3 regions of the Gilliamella sp. ESL0443 genome follow, and region 1 is predicted to be linked to each of the others. Evidence: riboswitches for the same ligand, from Rfam matches in the RefSeq annotation. Region 1 holds a riboswitch; each other region holds the start of a gene.
The links. A riboswitch is a leader RNA that binds a small molecule or an ion and turns the genes downstream of it on or off. The one in region 1 is predicted to bind thiamine pyrophosphate.
Positions count from the first base shown of each region.

Region 2: another riboswitch for thiamine pyrophosphate. It lies ahead of thiB (thiamine ABC transporter substrate binding subunit); the one in region 1 lies ahead of tenA (thiaminase II).
Region 3: another riboswitch for thiamine pyrophosphate. It lies ahead of thiM (hydroxyethylthiazole kinase); the one in region 1 lies ahead of tenA (thiaminase II).

Region 1 covers NZ_CP048263.1:839,323-843,616, reverse strand. Annotated here, with positions in the region: gene GYM76_RS03830 (hypothetical protein) at 1-41, shown strand, start outside; gene asnA (aspartate--ammonia ligase) at 284-1,276, shown strand; gene tenA (thiaminase II) at 1,323-1,967, opposite strand; TPP riboswitch at 2,020-2,108, opposite strand; gene GYM76_RS03815 (DUF1161 domain-containing protein) at 2,145-2,549, opposite strand; gene GYM76_RS03810 (hypothetical protein) at 2,685-2,918, opposite strand; gene GYM76_RS03805 (SemiSWEET family transporter) at 3,321-3,584, opposite strand; gene GYM76_RS03800 (PLP-dependent aminotransferase family protein) at 3,984-4,294, opposite strand, start outside.
Region 2 covers NZ_CP048263.1:1,294,474-1,298,767, forward strand. Annotated here, with positions in the region: gene thiP (thiamine/thiamine pyrophosphate ABC transporter permease) at 1-1,380, opposite strand, end outside; gene thiB (thiamine ABC transporter substrate binding subunit) at 1,394-2,392, opposite strand; TPP riboswitch at 2,433-2,541, opposite strand; gene argS (arginine--tRNA ligase) at 3,059-4,294, shown strand, end outside.
Region 3 covers NZ_CP048263.1:442,163-446,456, reverse strand. Annotated here, with positions in the region: gene trpS (tryptophan--tRNA ligase) at 1-424, shown strand, start outside; gene trkA (Trk system potassium transporter TrkA) at 539-1,900, shown strand; TPP riboswitch at 1,955-2,056, shown strand; gene thiM (hydroxyethylthiazole kinase) at 2,108-2,893, shown strand; gene thiE (thiamine phosphate synthase) at 2,893-3,534, shown strand; gene thiD (bifunctional hydroxymethylpyrimidine kinase/phosphomethylpyrimidine kinase) at 3,546-4,294, shown strand, end outside.

The sequences.
Region 1 (4,294 bases):
CAAATTTAACCCATATTGTTTCCACCTATTTTAATCAATAATTAACTCAATTATCTTTTACCTATATTATGAAACATAATTACCTAATATATTGTATTATTGGGTAATTTGATTTCAATTTTTACATTTAATGTGTGATGCAGTCCTTACCCGCATCAATAATCCGTGAATTTGATTATAGTGCTTTGCGCTTTATAAAAAGTCCGAATATGTTCTAACTTGCATATTTCTGTTTTCTAGTTTAATTTATCGTCACTAACCCATTCACTTTTTGAGATGAGACATGACGATATCATTTAAAGAGCAGCAACAACGGATCAATTTTGTTAAACAATTTTTTGCTGAGCAATTAGCGAATAATTTATCACTAATTGAAGTTCAAGCCCCACTTTTGAGTCAAATTGGTGATGGTGTTCAGGATAATTTATCTGGGACTGAGAAGGCGGTTCAAGTTAATATTAAGAGTATTCCTGATGCACAATTTGAAGTGGTTCATTCACTCGCTAAATGGAAACGTAAGATCTTGAGCCAACATAATTTTCCAGTTGGTGAAGGTATTTATACCAATATGAAAGCACTTCGCCCTGATGAAGATAAGCTCTCCCCTATTCACTCTGTTTATGTCGATCAATGGGATTGGGAAAAAGTGATTCGTCCTGAAGATCGCAATCTTGCTTATTTAAAACAGACGGTAGAGAAGATTTATAGTGCTATTAAGGCTACAGAAAAAGTGGTTTCAGAAAAATATCATCTTTCTTGTTTTTTACCAGAGTCGATCACTTTTATGGATAGTGAACAGTTATTAAAACGTTATCCTAATTTATCACCAAAAGAGCGCGAAAATGCGATTACTAAGGAGTTAGGCGCAGTATTTTTAATCGGTATTGGTGGTGATTTGTCAAATAAAGAAAAACACGATGTGCGCGCCCCTGATTATGATGATTGGAGTAGCGATAATGAGATGGGTTCTAAAGGATTAAATGGTGATATTTTAGTTTGGAATCCAGTTTTAAATAGTGGTTTTGAAATTTCGTCAATGGGTATTCGCGTCGATCCTGAGACGTTAAAACGTCAATTAAAATTAACCAATAATGAAGATCGTCTGCAATATGCTTGGCATAAGGCATTAGCTAATGGTGATTTTTTACAGACAATTGGTGGCGGGATTGGACAATCTCGACTAACTATGTTGCTTTTACAACAACATCATATTGGGCAAGTCCAAGCAAGTGTTTGGGATGATGTAACCAAGCAAAACTATCAACAACTTTTATAATTCATGCTCAGCATGTTTTATCTAAACTGGTAAAACATGCTGTTTACTAGTCACTTTTATCCAATGCCATTTGCCAAAAATTTATTTCCAATTGCGTCGCTTGCTTAAATATTTGGCTTAATTGTTTAAATCGGTTTTCACTAATATTAAGTAATTGTTGTTCTATCCAAGCAATTTCTTTTTGTACTGCTTGTTGGAACTCCTTACTGGCATACATCTCAATCCAAGAGCGATATGGGTTGTTTTCGTCCCAACCTTGAATCCAATTGGCAATCATCCCATACCCAATTAAACAGGGTGCCATTGCTATGTGTATATCTAATATATCGCCGTGTAATCCAATATCAAGCACATAACGTGTATAATCACTATTGGCTTTGGCTTCCTTTAATGTGCTTAGTTCATATTCAGTTATGTGCCATTTTTTGCAATATTCAATATGCAGATCGAGTTCAACTTCAACAATGGTTTTTAAACTCTCTAATGATTGCCGAATTTGAGCAATGTCGTGACTTTTATATACTGCAAGTCCCCAAGCTCGGGAAAAGTTGATTAAAAAAAGATAATCTTGTTTAAGGTAGTATTGAAAGCAGGTTAAGTCTAATGTGCCTTTTCCTAATTGTTGAACAAAATCATGTTGAATATAGTGTTTCCATTCGCTTGATTCAATCAGTGAGTTAAATGATGGCATAATGACTCCTTTTTTGACAAATTCGCTATAAGGAGTTAAACAGATTTCTATAATAGACGTGTTTTAAACTCCCTTCGTCGGTATTAACCGAATCAGGTTCAACGGGTATAATCTCAGCCTATAGCACCCCGGTTAAACAAATTATAAAATTTATAAAATGGTTACTTAAATTTCTGTTTATTCTGCTTTTTGTTCAGTTTCCTGAGATTCTGTAGAAGTCGGCTCTGGAGTTTGAACTTTTTCTACTGGTGCCGAAGCTGGCGTTTGAACTGGAGCGTTACTAGGGCTGTCGCTCTCAACGGGTTGTGGTGTGATTTCAACAGGTGTTTCAGGCTCATCTTTAACTGATTTTGATGATGGTGTACGAATATAAACAATGCTTTGTTTACCTCGATCACATGATCCAACGATTTTACCTTCAATATTTTGTTCACCTTGAGGAACAAGTTTTAATTGGAAGCTATTTTCATTAACACCGTTATTTTTAATTTTTTCGGCGATATTTGCACTAATTTCGTCACAATTGGACGCAGATGCAATAACTGGGAGACCTAATAATAAAACTACTGCTAACTTTTTCATGATCTTTCCTTAAGATTATCGAGTAACTGATGCATTATAAAACGATTGTTTAAACTGTCCATATCGTTTTGAATAACGCTGCAAATAAATTTTATCAATAGATTTGAAAAAGCTAGCTTAGTATAGATTTTTTAGTTAATTCTGCTCTTGGTGTTGGTTTTCGAGTAATTTTAATTTATCTAGAACCCATGAGCGAATATCGGATAATTCGGCTTCAGATAATTGATTTACAAAGTCTCTTTTTGCGTGGAGTTGTTTGCGATCTTCTTCAGTCAAAACCACACCTTTTAAATTTAATAATACCTCTTTACGGTACATTGAGTAGATAAAATCTTTTATCAAATCATCGGAAAGATTAATATCAGCCATGGTGATTTCCTTATTTTATAAAACTCATTTGTTAATCATCAAATTTAGTTAATCTTTGTATAAATAACATTCTGATAGATTTTGAAGATGAATCCAGCCTAAAAAATAGGCTGACTTTTACTATAGTCTAATCACTATTAGATAACAATAGTAAATCGATAAATTAGATTAATCGATTAAATTATTCACTTTATTATTTGATAAGTATTTAACAAACCTGTTGATAACTCAATAACAATATAATAATTAATAAGTTATATGCAAGGTTAATTTTTAATCTTCTCTGATTTCTCAATTTTTGAGTAACAATTATCTAGCCTATTTCACAAAAATTGTGATTATAAAAAAATACAGCATATATTATGCTGTATAAAGAAAATATAAGGGAGTTAAAACAAGAATTTATAAAGCAGTAATAAACGCGGTTAAACCAAATAATACTCCTGGAAAATTAGCTATTGCAATTGGCCAATCCTTTTTTTGTCGTAATAAGCCATAACAGACCCATAATGAGCAGTTAATTGCTGCCGCTAAAGGTTGAGTTGGATTAGCTTTAAATCCATGAAGATTGTCGATAATTTGTGGGATATACGATACGTACATTCCTAATGATGCAAGTGTTGCGATAACACCCAAATAGTGAAAAGCTTTTGGAGAAAGATTCAAAATCAGCCTACCTGCTTATATATGAAAGGAGCAAATAATCTAACATATATAACAAGTGAGTTAAATATTGGTGTACCGTGGTTTCAGATAATATTTTGTAAATAAAATGATAAGATTTTTTATGTGAATCTATTTTAAGTAATCGGATATGGTTTTTAATAATAAATGTTATTGCTACGAATGCCTTATATCAAACGCAAATTGTTATATCATATAATGTAGCTAATAAGGCATAAAAACCGCGATTTTTTGATAGTTTTGTGATTATTTAGCTGAGATTCAATCCAATAATGAGATTTGAAGTTTACCGATTAACCCTGCCTTGTTTGTCTAAGCAGTTATGATCTATTTATTAACGCCAAATACCTGTTAGAACAATCAATAAAAACTTAGTTCGCTTTATCTCATCGAATCTTTTGCAAAATGACCATAACTTAAACGTATAGCGCCAACTCGATCCCCAAAGTCAGTGCCTTGTGACACTATTATATGCTTTGCTAGTAATTGATTTAAAATAGCCAACTCCTGCGCCTGACTGCTAACGGGCAAATGGGCATATAGATGAAAACCGCCTGTGGGTATCTGGTAATTGATGTCACCTTTAAAATAGTCATCAAGCCAATCTATTAGTTGGTTAGCCTTCTGTTTTAATTGCTGGCGTAACCATTCTTGATGGGATTGGTAGTGATGAGTCAAATATTCTTCAGCTA
Region 2 (4,294 bases), 460 kb from region 1:
GGCAAAACTCATCAACATAAGGCTTTTTAACCCCTTAAAATCGACCAAATAAAAATGCGTTAATCCATTGATATTAAGGGTTTGGGTTAATTGCCAATAGCGTGCCGTAATATCATACATCGGCGTAGCTAAATTTTTAAGGATGAAAGGTAGCGCCATTAACCCATTACAAACCATAATTAATAAGCAGATAAAAACAGTGTGATGACTATAACCAAATAACAATAAAAACAATCCCGATGCTAATACCATGTTTGGTATGGCTAATATCAGTGAGGCAACCAGCATAAGCCGATTACTTAATTGACGTTGTTGGTTAATCAATAGTCGGCAATTGGTCCATAGCAAAAGTAACCCAAGTAACATCGCTATCATAGCGGAACCTATAGCAATAAGGATTGAATAGAGTAAGGCTTGTTGCAACATCGATGTGAGTAATGAGATTTGGAAAAAATAGAAACCTTGAAAAAGTATGGTAATCATCGGAGACAGGATAAATAATCCCCCTATTACGATAATGATCATGCTAATCATTTTTAGCCAATTGGTTATCGGTAATTGATAGTTGGAGTGACTAAATTTAACACTCAGCTTTCTATCATTTCTATTTATTTTCTGCATCAAGCTGATAAAAACAATACAGCAAACCAACTGCACGCAAGATAGTAATGCGGCTTGTAATAGATCAAAGTCTCGCACCGCTTGATAAATAGCCACTTCCAGCGTGGTATATTTTGGACCACCACCCAATGCAAGCACTATGGCAAAACTCGAAAAACAGAGCATAAAAATAAGTGCTGCCATAGGCAATATTTGTCTACGAAGTAACGGCCATTCAAGTAATTTAAAATAGGTAAATGTTGAAAAATTAAGTTGTGCCGCTAGCTGTCTTTGTTCTATCGCAACACTGTTTAATGTTTTGTAAAAGAGCACACAAGCATAAGGAAAATTCAAAAAAACATGAGCCAACAAAATACCTTGCAAGCCATAAATAGGAAATGAAAATGGGATATGCAGTACTTGGCAAATGTAAGCCAGTAAACCTTGTTGCCCATATACCGACAACAACCCTGTCACAACCACTAAAGCGGGTAAAATAAAGGTAATTGGCATTATTTTTATCAGTAACTTTTTACCTTTAAAATCAATAAAGGAGAGCGCCTTAGCCATTAATATTGCTGATGCCAGCGAAAGTATTGTCGATAACAAAGCTTGATAAAAAGTGATCCAAACAATATGAAGTACATAACTATCAAGATAAATCGTCAAATTTCCTGACTCTAAGGCAAATCGCCAAATAGCAATAAGTGCCGAGCTTAAAATAATGAGTATTAAGCTCGCTGCACTCATTCCGGGTAATAACGATTTAAATTTCAACATTGGCGATACGGATCTATTTACTAATTGCCGATTGCCATTCTCGAATCCAAGCCTTTTGATGTTTTTCAATCTCTGCTGGCTCAAATTCTAACGATTTATTGACCGAATTAATTTGCGCAAAGGCATTAGGTAGATCCGTTTTGATAATCGGATACATCACATTTTTCTCAGCAAATTGGTGTTGGACTTCAGGTGTCAGCAAATAACGTAAAAATTGGCGCGCTAGGTCAATTTCTTGACTGTATTTAATAATTCCGGCTACTTCAACTTGACGATAGTGCCCTTCATCAAAAATAGCTGCTTCGTAGTGATGCTCGTTTTCATTAATGATATGTGCCACTGGCGATGTACTGTAACTAAGTACAAAATCCGCTTCGCCTTTTAAAAACATACCATAAGCTTCGCTCCAACCTTTGGTGACTGTCACCGTGTTTTTAGCGATTTGTTGCCACGCTTCTGCTGCTTTATCACCATAAACTTTTTTTACCCAAAATAGTAAACCAAGTCCTGGTGTACTGGTTCTTGGATCTTGGTAGATGATTTTCCAACCGGCTTTATTTTCAACCAGTTCATGTAAAGAATGAGGTGGATTTTTGACTTTGTTATTATTGTAGATAAAAGCAAAATAACCAAAATCATAAGGCATAAAACTATCATCCCACCAATTGGTGTTGAGATTGTCGGGTTTAGCGATTTGATGAGAAATAAGAATATTCGCTTGTTTGGCTTGCTCTAATAGGTTGTTATCTAACCCTAAAATAACATCCGCATTCGTTTTATCGCCTTCAAGGCGAATACGATTTAAAACCGACACACCATCACCTAATGTCACAACCTCAAGTTGGCAATTGCATTGGGCTTCAAACCCTTTTTTGATTGCCTCACCGGGTCCCCATTGTGACATAAATGAATTATAGCTATAAACCGTCAAAGTCGGCAGTTCTGCATTGGCTAATGGGCTAAAAAGTGAAAATAAAAAAATAACAGGTAGTAAAAAGTTTTTACAAAACATTTTGCCTCCAAAGAAATAGGTAAAAGACAAAAGGTTTGAGCAGATATAATAACTCAAATCCCTCCGCTGGCATTATCCAGTTCAGGTTCGACGAGTTATGTCAGTCAATCTGACACTCTCAGCCCACTAGGGCACCCCGTTGAGAACGACATTAGTTTAGAGGGTGAAGGTATAATTGTAAATAGTTACCTTCAACGGTTGCCTGCAAACTTATCTACGATTTTAGAAGAGAGTAACTGCGCTTGATCAAACTGATAGCTTTATAAAATTTCCGCTTAACCCTATTTGTAATCGGAAAATCGATTTCTTGCTTATTTAAGGGGGGAGTGAGTTTTGCATATTTATCCAAAAAGATATTTTCACCATTATTATCATACTATTTTGTCAATTGTGAATCTGAGTTGTTGCAGATGGTCTTGAGCAAACACCAACGTTGAAAAGAGCAGAAGGATATTTATAATCAGGCAGTTAAACAAATTTCGGCACCTGTTTTCTCTTTATTTTTTTATCTATTTTATAATTGAATTGATAGATTACATCTAAATAAAAAAATTTTCGTTTATAAAAGAATCAGCTATTTACTTGTCCTTAACTAATCCCACAGTGACAATTTATCAATTTATCAGTATTATATTGGGCATTTTATTTTAATCGATTAGGTTCAGTGTGAATATTCAACAACTATTAACACAACGTGTTTCTCAAGCAATGATTATGGCGGGTGCTGATAAAAACTGCGACGCTTTAATCAAGCAATCAGCTAAAGCCCAATTTGGTGACTACCAAGCAAATGGTATCATGTCTACCGCTAAAAAATTGGGAATGCCACCACGAGCATTAGCTGAAAAAGTTTTACAACATCTTGATATTGATGATATTGCCGATAAAATCGAGATCGCCGGTCCTGGTTTTATTAATATCTTTTTAAAAGATAGTTGGATTGCTGAACAAAACGAAGTCGCGCTAAATAGTGATAAACTGAATATTACTTTACCAGCCAAACCACAAACTATTGTGGTTGATTACTCTGCACCAAACGTAGCAAAAGAGATGCACGTCGGCCATTTACGCTCAACTATTATTGGTGATGCTAGTGTCCGAGTATTAAGCTTTCTTGGTCATAATGTTATCCGTGCCAACCATGTTGGTGATTGGGGAACCCAATTTGGGATGTTAATCGCCTACCTTGAAAAAATGGAAAACGAACATGCCAACGATATGGAACTTTCAGATTTAGAATCGTTCTATCGCGCAGCTAAAAAACATTACGACGAAGACGAAGCCTTTGCCGAAAAAGCCCGTAATTATGTCGTAAAACTTCAAGGTGGTGACCAATATTGCCGTGAAATGTGGCGAAAACTGGTGGATATCACCATGACACAAAACATTGCCACATATAAACGCCTTAATGTCACCTTATCGGTTGAAGATACAATGGGCGAAAGCATCTATAACAGTATGCTACCAGGCATTGTTGCCGATCTAAAACAGAAAAAATTAGCGGTTGAAAGTGACGGTGCCATCGTCGTATTTCTAGATGAATATAAAAATAAAGAAGGCGAACCAATGGGCGTTATTATCCAAAAACGTGATGGTGGCTATCTTTATGCAACAACCGACATTGCCTGTGTAAAATATCGTTACGAAACACTTCATGCTGAACGTATTTTATATTATACCGATTCACGTCAACACCAACATCTAGAACAAGTTTGGGATATCGTGCATAAAGCGAAATATGTACCAGAATCCTTAAAACTTGAACACCACATGTTTGGTATGATGTTAGGTAAAGACGGCAAGCCGTTTAAAACTCGTTCAGGTGATACCGTAAAATTAAACGACCTGCTTGACGAAGCTACAGAGCGAGCAGAAGCACTCATTAAAAGTAAAAATGCCGAT
Region 3 (4,294 bases), 400 kb from region 1:
TCCAACCAAAAAGATGTCTAAATCAGATGATAATCGTAACAATGTTATTGGTTTACTTGAGAATCCGAAAGATGTCGAGAAGAAGATTAAACGGGCAATGACCGATTCAGACGAACCACCTGTTGTACGTTATGATTCAAAAAACAAAGCCGGTGTTTCAAATCTGTTAGATATTTTGACAGGTATTACAGGTAAGCCGATTGCTGAACTTGAAAAAGAGTTTGAAGGCAAAATGTATGGTCATCTAAAAACCGAGGTGGCAAATCAAGTTATCGAGATGTTAACCGGTTTACAAGCAAAATATCATCAATATCGAGATGATGAAAATTATCTTCTTTCAATTATGCAAGAAGGAGCACAAAAAGCTCGCGCTAAAGCAGAGCCTACGTTGAAGAAGGTTTATGACGCAATCGGTTTTGTATAATCTAAAATAAGATTGCGATTATTACTAAACAATATCAAACGGCTTTAATTGATATGAGCTCTATTGTTCTAATAATGAGTTAGCTTGAGGCCTTTTGATTATAATAGGTTTATTATGAAAATTATCATTCTTGGTGCAGGCCAAACTGGTAGTGCACTTGCTGAATATCTAGTAACTGAAAAGCAGAACGATGTGACTGTCGTTGATGAAGATCATGATAAATTGCAATCTTTGCAAGAGCGTTTTGATTTACAAGTCATTTGCGGTAAATCATCTTACCCACAAGTATTAGAGAGTGCTGGCGCGGAATCAGCCGATATGTTAGTTGCCGTTACCAATTCTGATGAAGTAAATATGATGGCTTGTCAGATTGGGCATGTGATGTTTAATATTCCACAAAAAGTTGCTAGAATCCGTGCTCCTGAATATAACGATGAAAGATACCCATTCTTCAATAAAGATTGTATCAACATCGATCATATTATTGCTCCTGAAAACTTAATTACAAATCATATTAGCCAATTAGTTCAATATCCTGGTGCTCTACAGTTTGCTTCGTTTTATGATAATCGTGTCTGTTTGGTTGCTGTAACCGCTTATTACGGTGGTGCGTTAGTGGGGAGCGAACTATCCGAACTTAAAGAGCATTTACCACATGTCGAAGCGCGTGTTGTTGCTATTTATCGTCAAAATCGTTTTATTCGCCCAATAGGTTCGACTTTAATTGAAGCTGGAGACATGGTTTATTTTATTACCCCTCCTCTTAACATTAAAGCTGTAACCAGTGAACTACAACGGCTAGAAAAACCTTATAAACGTATTATTATTAGCGGTGGTGGTGGCGTTGCCATTGCTTTAGCTAAACGTTTAGAGAATGATTATCAAGTTAAGTTGATTGAACGTAATGCAGAAAAAGCTGAATTAATAGCTGAACAGTTAGTGAATACCACCGTGTTACATGGTGAATCATCAGACCAAGAATTATTATCACAAGAGCAAGTCGAGTTAACCGATCTGTTTGTGGCGGTCACTAGCGATGATGAAGCCAATATTATGTCATCTATGCTGGCAAAAAGAATGGGGGCAAAAAAAGTCATCGTTCTCATCCAGCGACAAGCCTACTTAGAATTGATTAACGATAGTGTTATTGATATCGCGATTTCACCACAACATGCCACTATTTCAGAACTACTAAGCCATGTTAGGCAAACAGGTGTAGTTAAAGTTGTCTCATTACGCCAAGGTGAATCAGAAATTGTCGAAGTAGTTGCTCGTGGTGAAGCCGAAAATTCAAAATTAGTCGGTAAAAATATCAACAGTTTAAAATTACCTTCAGGTGCTACGATTGGTGCCGTGGTTCGTGGTGAAGATGTAATTATAGTAAATACGGATTTAATGATTGAAGATGGCGATCATTTAATAATTTTCTTACCGGATAGACGCGCCATTAGTGATATAGAAAGATTATTACAATAACTTGTTTAATTTTTAAACTCAGTTCATAATAGATTCAATTTTATCCAAATTTGTTATTTAGACTCGGGGTGTTTTTTGTTAGAGCAAAAAACTGAGAATTTACCCGTTGAACCTGATCTGGATCATGCCAGCGTAGGGAAGTCTCTGTCTTAATTACCGCTTTGACACATTCTTCCCTTAATATTATTTATTAGATAAGGAAAGAATATGTCGGTCATTAAATTATTTTCAAATCAAGATGCCATTCCTTTTATTGAGCAAGTTCATCAGAAGCGACCTTTAATCCATTGTATTACCAATGATGTGGTACAAAATTACACCGCTAACGTTCTTTTGGCGATTGGGGCTTCACCAGCGATGGTGGTAGCTGAGCAAGAAGTTGAGGACTTTGTTGCCATTGCAAATGGTTTGTTAATTAATATTGGTACGATCAATAGTCACAGCGCTAAAAGCATGTTACTAGCCGCCGCAAAAGCTAATCAAACTCCTTGGGTATTAGATCCTGTCGCAGTTGGAGCAGCATTGAAATATCGTACTGAAATTGCTAAGCAATTATTAACATTTAAACCGACAGTTATTCGAGGAAATGCTTCAGAAATTCTAGCATTAAGTGGTCAACAATCATCATCAAAAGGGCCTGATGGACTGGATTCTACTGATTCTGCATTAAATGCGGCAATGCTATTAGCCAAGAAATATCAAACCATTGTTGCAATAACAGGTGAGACCGATTATGTCACAGATGGTGAGCAGGTTTATAGCATTGTTGGGGGTGATATCGCGCTAACACAAGTAACTGGTACTGGTTGTTCATTATCTGCGATTGTGGCAGCATTGATTGCAAGTTCTGAAGATCATTTAAAGGCTACTGCTTCAGCCTGCTTTATGATGAAAAAAGCGGGTGAACTCGCTAATAAACAGCAAGGGCTAGGTACTTTTGCTATGTCAATTATTGACCAACTTTCTCTTTTCACCACAAATAAGGATTTTTGATGAAGAAGCAACTTGATTTAACACTCTATTTAGTACTTGACCCAGTACTTTGTGATGGCATAAATGGTATGGTTAATACCACTAAGTTTGCAGTTGAAAATGGTGTTACTGCCGTTCAATTACGTTCAGAACAAGAATATTCAGGTAGAAATTGGTATAAAGCCGCCCAAGCTTTAAAAGAAGTATTAATCGACACTCAAGTTCCACTATTGATTAATGATCATATTGATATAGCTTTAGCTGTCGATGCCGATGGTGTTCATGTTGGACAAAGCGATCTATCTGTCGAAGTTGCACGACGATTAATTGGAGAAGATAAATGGATAGGGCTTTCAGTCTCTAATTATTCGCAACTTGAGTGCGTTCCTTGGCAACTAGTCGATTATCTAGGTATTGGCCCTATCTATCCAACCCCCACCAAAAAAGATGCAGCAAAAGCAATAGGCATCGCCCAATTGACTGAACTTGTTAAAGCAAAACAATGCCCTGCCGTTGCGATCGGTGGTATCGGTGTAAACAATTTAACTGAAGTGATTCAAACTGGCATTGAAGGTATTGCCGTTGTATCCGCAATTTGCGGGCAAGGAGATATTGCTAAGGCCACATCTGATTTGATTAGAAAAATAAGACAAGCAAGATAGGAAATTAAACCATGACAACAGTTTCATTAACTATAGCTGGTAGCGATCCTAGTGGCGGTGCAGGTATTCAGGCCGATTTAAAAGCCTTTTCAGCGCTTGGCGCTTATGGGATGTCAGTCATTACTGCTTTAACCGCACAAAGTACACAAGGTGTTAATAGCATATACCAAGTGCCACCCGAATTTGTTAAGGCTCAATTTAACACACTTTATCAAGATATCCATATTGATAGCGTTAAAATCGGTATGCTGATGAATAAAGAGATCGTAACCACGGTTAATCATCTATTAAGCAATAATCCTATTGCCAATATTGTTCTTGATACGGTAATGATAGCCAAAGGGGGGCATCCTTTATTGAGAAATGATGCCATTACCGCTATTCGAGAATTGCTATTACCATTAGCCACCATCATCACCCCTAACCTTCCAGAAGCAGCAGCATTACTTGATTGTCATGAGGCACAAAACGAAGATGAAATGCAACAACAGGGTTATGAGCTACTCAAATTAGGCTGTCAGGCAGTATTAATGAAAGGGGGACATTTGCCAAGTCAAGAAAGTCCGGATTATTTAATCACGCCAACAAAGATCATCAGAATGGCATCACCACGTATCCAAACTAAAAACACTCATGGTACAGGTTGCACATTATCGGCAGCTATTGCAGCACTACTACCAAAATATGAGTTAGAAGAAGCCGTTAAACAAGCAAAAAAATACCTACAAGGTGCCATTGAAAATGCAGATAATTTGAAAAT